One region of the Paenibacillus sp. Marseille-Q7038 genome, then DNA from elsewhere that is predicted to be linked to it. Evidence: predicted binding sites of a transcription regulator. Region 1 holds the regulator's gene; the other holds the start of a gene.

What was found. The regulator Rex, encoded in region 1, represses fermentation and respiration genes when NADH is low (regulators of the CRP and FNR family bind a similar motif). The targets are predictions, from matches to a motif close to TTGTGAAATATTTCACAA.
Region 2: nirB (nitrite reductase large subunit NirB) is a predicted target of Rex. The motif match lies at 1,553-1,570, and genes of this name have one in related genera.

The regions. Positions count from the first base shown of each region.
Region 1 covers NZ_CBCOOM010000001.1:2,401,138-2,403,554, forward strand. The annotation lists gene ACWPWY_RS11315 (amidohydrolase) at 1-736, opposite strand, end outside; gene ACWPWY_RS11320 (redox-sensing transcriptional repressor Rex) at 723-1,382, opposite strand; gene dinG (ATP-dependent DNA helicase DinG) at 1,417-2,417, opposite strand, start outside.
Region 2 covers NZ_CBCOOM010000001.1:345,766-348,182, forward strand. The annotation lists gene nirB (nitrite reductase large subunit NirB) at 1-1,342, opposite strand, end outside; gene ACWPWY_RS01720 (GNAT family N-acetyltransferase) at 1,733-2,278, shown strand; gene ACWPWY_RS01725 (hypothetical protein) at 2,320-2,417, shown strand, end outside.

The sequences.
Region 1 (2,417 bases):
GACGTGAGAAGAAGCCCAATTTCTCTAAATGAGCTACCGGACGGACCCCATAATCCTTCACATTCTGCTCTACTTCTGCCTTGGTTTCAGACATGTGCGTATGGAGCGGCAGGTCTAAGTCATGTGCAGCCTGAACAAATTTTTCAATAAACTCAGGACCACATGTGTACGGTGCGTGAGGAGATAGCATCGTCGTAATTCTGCCACTCGCCTGTCCGTTCCATTCCTTAGCAAAAGAAGTTGCTTCCGCAAGTTTAGAAGCTCGCAGTTCATCTGAACCGAATCCAATAACACCCCGCATCAGGCTTGCACGTATGCCCGACTCTTCAACTACCTTAGCTACTTGATTCATCTGATCATACATGTCAAGAAAAGCGGTTGTACCCCCTTTAATCATCTCAAGGATCGACAAGGACGCTCCCCAATACACATCGTCTGCTGTAAATTTCTCTTCCATTGGCCACATCTTCTCTTGAAGCCAAATTTGGAGTGCAAGATCATCCCCATAACCTCTCAGAAGTGACATCGCAGCATGACCATGTGTGTTGATCAGACCGGGAATAAAGAGTAGATTTTTCCCGTCAAAAGCTGTTGTTTCTTCTTCCCCCTCAGGGAGTTTCTCGCCTATGTAGGCAATCTTATCATTCTCAACAAGCATATAACCTTTAACGATTCGCCATTCTGGATCACTAACTGCAAATTGTCCATTTTTTATAAGCCATTTAGGACTTGTCATCTTCTATTTCTTCCTTTCCTTCTTCGCTCTCAAGATAATAAGCAAGGCTTAAGAGATCGGTTGTGAAATCAGCCGTGTGAATCCGAATATGTGGCGGAGCTTTGATGATGATGGGCGCAAAATTAAGAATAGCCTCTATACCTGCTTCAACCATACAATCCGCTACACGCTGAGCTTCAAAATCAGGTACTGTAATAATTCCGATCCGAATATTACGTTCCTTTACTGTATTCTGTAACTCTTCCATTGGCTGAACCGTAAGTGTATTAATCATAGTTCCAATTTTTTTATCATACGAGTCAAATACAGCAACAATCTTCATATTGTCTTTTACATAGCGGTTATAGTTAGACAACGCTTGACCGAGATTACCTGCCCCCACGAGAGCAACATTAATGACTTGATCAATTTTGAGAATTTGACGGATTTTATCAATAAGATAAGCGACATCATATCCGATTCCCTTCCGTCCAAAATCACCAAAATAAGCTAAATCCTTGCGGATTTGTGCTGGATTCAGATCCAATTTAAGTCCGAGTTCTTGAGATGATACCGTTGTAACTTCTCTTTTGTACAGCTCCTGTAAATAACGCAGATAAACGGGCAGCCGACGAACGACTGCCTCTGAAATTTTATCCGACTTCAATGTGAACTCCCCCTTACATCAAAAACACAATTTCTTATCTTCCGTCTGTTTCTTTATTCGTTTCATGTTCCATCAGCCATTCACTAATCCGTGGCACCATCTTATCGGTAACCATATGTTCCATTTTTGGACCTGGCAGAGAGTATAAAAAGTACTTTCCGTAATAAGATTCAATAACCCTTGTATCGTAAACAATAACGATGCCTCTGTCCTTTGATGTACGAACAAGCCGTCCAAAACCTTGTTTAAACCGGATCACGGCCTGCGGAACAGAAAGTTTCATAAAAGGATTTTTCTTTTCTTTTTCCAAAAGTTCACTTTTTGCTTCCACCACTGGATGGCTAGGCGGCTGGAAAGGTAGTCGCACGATCGCAAGGCACGTTAAAGCTTCTCCCGGAATATCTACGCCTTCCCAAAAGCTACTTGTCCCGAGCAATACAGAAGCCTTAGCCTCTTGGAACCGGCGTGTAAGTTTGGTTCGACTGCCTGTATCTACCCCTTGTCCAAGCACAGTAATGTCACTAGCTGCAAGTGCTTCTTTTAGAGGTTCATGGACTTGTCTCAGCATACGATAGGACGTAAACAACACCAACATTCTGCCTTTGGTTGCCTTCGCTGTCTCTGCTAGTGAAGTCACAAGCATACTTACAAAGTGATCATCCCCTACACTTCCTTTTACACTCGGAAAATCTCGAGGAATGACCAAAAGCGCCTGATCCCTATAATTAAATGGCGATGGAAGTAAGGACGTCATAAGTCTGCCTTTTTCCTGTGCTTCTAAAAGCCCTAGTTGATCGATCATAAACTGAAATGACTTGTCTACAGATAACGTAGCAGAGGTCAGGATCACACTGTGTTTTTTATCGAAAAACAGTTCTTTTAAATGCGAACTTACATCAACAGGGACTGCGTACAGCTGAAGAGACTTACTTCTAAACTGACCGCTTGCTTCAAGCCAGTATACGGTGCCTGTATCATCAAGCCGCATAAAGAGTCTGAGATTGTCCCTCAGCTCTGCTAAGTCTCTGACAAGAC
Region 2 (2,417 bases), 2.1 Mb from region 1:
TTTTTACTTGATCAAGAGTGTTCAGTCCGTCAATCGTAACGGCATCGACAATCATTTTTTTCGTTACACCATTGCAACCACAGACGATATCTTCATCAGTTAGCTCAGCAGCTACGTTCGCTTTGGCTCCGCCGCCGCAACATCCGCCTGTACCCGTTAATTCTTTATATAATTCTTCCGTCATCAGTTCGCCTTTTTTCACGAACCGCTCAAGTCGGGAAGAGTCATCAATATCCCCAAACAGAACAGCACCTACAATCACGTTGTCTTGCATTACAATCTTTTTATAAGTGCCTTTCCATCCGTCATGCATTGTAATGGTTGTATGTTGTTTCTCTTCCATAAAAGTACCAGTTGAGAATACATCTACGCCCGAAATTTTAAGCTTCGTTGAACAGATCGATCCTTCGTATGGCTTCGTTTCCACACCTGCTAGGGATTTCGCAAGTACTGAACCTTGCTCAAACAATGGTGCTACGAGACCGTAACATACACCCCGGTGTTCCGTACATTCACCGACTGCGTATACGTCAGGTACAGAAGTCTGCATATAATCATCAACAATGATTCCGCGATTCACTTCGATTCCACTATTGCCTGCAAATTCAATATTAGGGCGTATACCTACAGACATAACGACTAGCTCAGCTTCCAGTTCAGTACCATCTGTAAAAGTAAGACCCGTAACACGAGTATCGCCTTTCAAAGCGGAGGTCTGTTTGCCTAATGCGAATTTAATTCCTTGGCTTTCCAGTTCTTTTTCCAGCATTTTAGCTGCAGTCACATCTAATTGACGTTCCATGAGATATTCAGGCAGATGAACAACGGTAACATCCATACCTAATTGAACAAGTCCTTTTGCTGCTTCGAGACCTAACAATCCACCGCCGATTACAGCCGCTTTTTTATACTGGGATGCTGCTACAATCATCGTCTCACAGTCTTCAATATCGCGGAACCCAATGACTCCTTCGAGATCAGAACCCGGAATAGGGAGGATAAATGGATTCGAGCCTGTCGCGATAATAAGGCGATCATAGTCAACTAGCGACCCATCATCCATTTGGACTGTTTTTTGATCTGTATTAATTTTTGTACCGCGTTTTCCTGTAATCAGGTGGATACCGGCCGATTCATACCATGCACGATCATTAATTACAATATCATCAATCGTTTTGCTTCCCTCTAATACATAAGAAAGCATAATACGATTATAGTTAGGGTGGGGCTCTGCACCAATTACTGTGATGTTATACTGGTCTGTAAGCTTAAGCAGCTGTTCGATTGTATTCATACCAGCCATTCCGTTACCAACAACAACAAGCTTTTGTTTTTGTGTCATAGTTAGTTCCTCCTCATTCATTCCACTGGATATCCTGCCAAGTTCTCTGTCTAATTCATTATCTTTATATAGTAGGTGAGGTAAATAAAGTATGTGACTATTTTCACATATATATTAAAAAAAAGAGAGTGTTTTAATTCCTATTACCTAAACACTGTTAATATATATCTTCTTTATATATCCAATAATAAACAATATAAATAACACATATTGTGAGAAAGTTCACATATTGCATTTATTTTGTGAGGAAATAGAGGAAGGGATGACTAGGAGCCATTTTTTTAGATTTCATAATCTAGCAGTAAAGGGTAGCATCCTTTTATCACTAGATGTATATTTATGGAATAAGAATATATTGATTTCCATATTCTTTTGCCTTGGGAGGTTTCTATGAAAGAACTACCGACTATTCCATTAGATAGACTTAATATGCGGCCATTTCGTCATGAGGATGCGGAGCAGGTTCAGGTGTTAGCTGGCGATAAGTATATTGCTGAGACGACATTATATATCCCGTATCCTTATGAGGATGGGATGGCAAAGGCTTGGATCGATACACATTCCGAGTCTTTTAATGAAGAGAGATCACTTACCTTAGCTATTGTACATAGAGAGGAATCCTATTTGATTGGCGCGATAACGATTGGTTGCAATAAGAAGTTTGATCATGGGGAACTTGCCTACTGGATTGGAAAAAAGTATAAGAGTAATGGTTATTGTACAGAAGCTGCAAAAGGGATCGTGCATTATGCATTTGAAGAAATGAAACTGAATCGAATCTATGCTCGTCATTTAGCGAGAAATCCTGCATCAGGTAAAGTTATGCAAAAGATTGGTATGAAATATGAAGGATTATTAAGACAGCATGTTAAAAAGTGGGGCGAGTATGAAGACCTTGTGTGCTATGGATTGCTAAAGGACGAATATGCATTTTAAGAGATCCGTTATTCGTGATGCATTAAGGAGGGGAGTGTGCGATGAGAATTAGAATCCGGCTTGCCATCATCATATTTATTCTCGGGTTACTGATGGGATGCGATGGAGAAACCGGAATCGGAAATCAGGTGACACATGT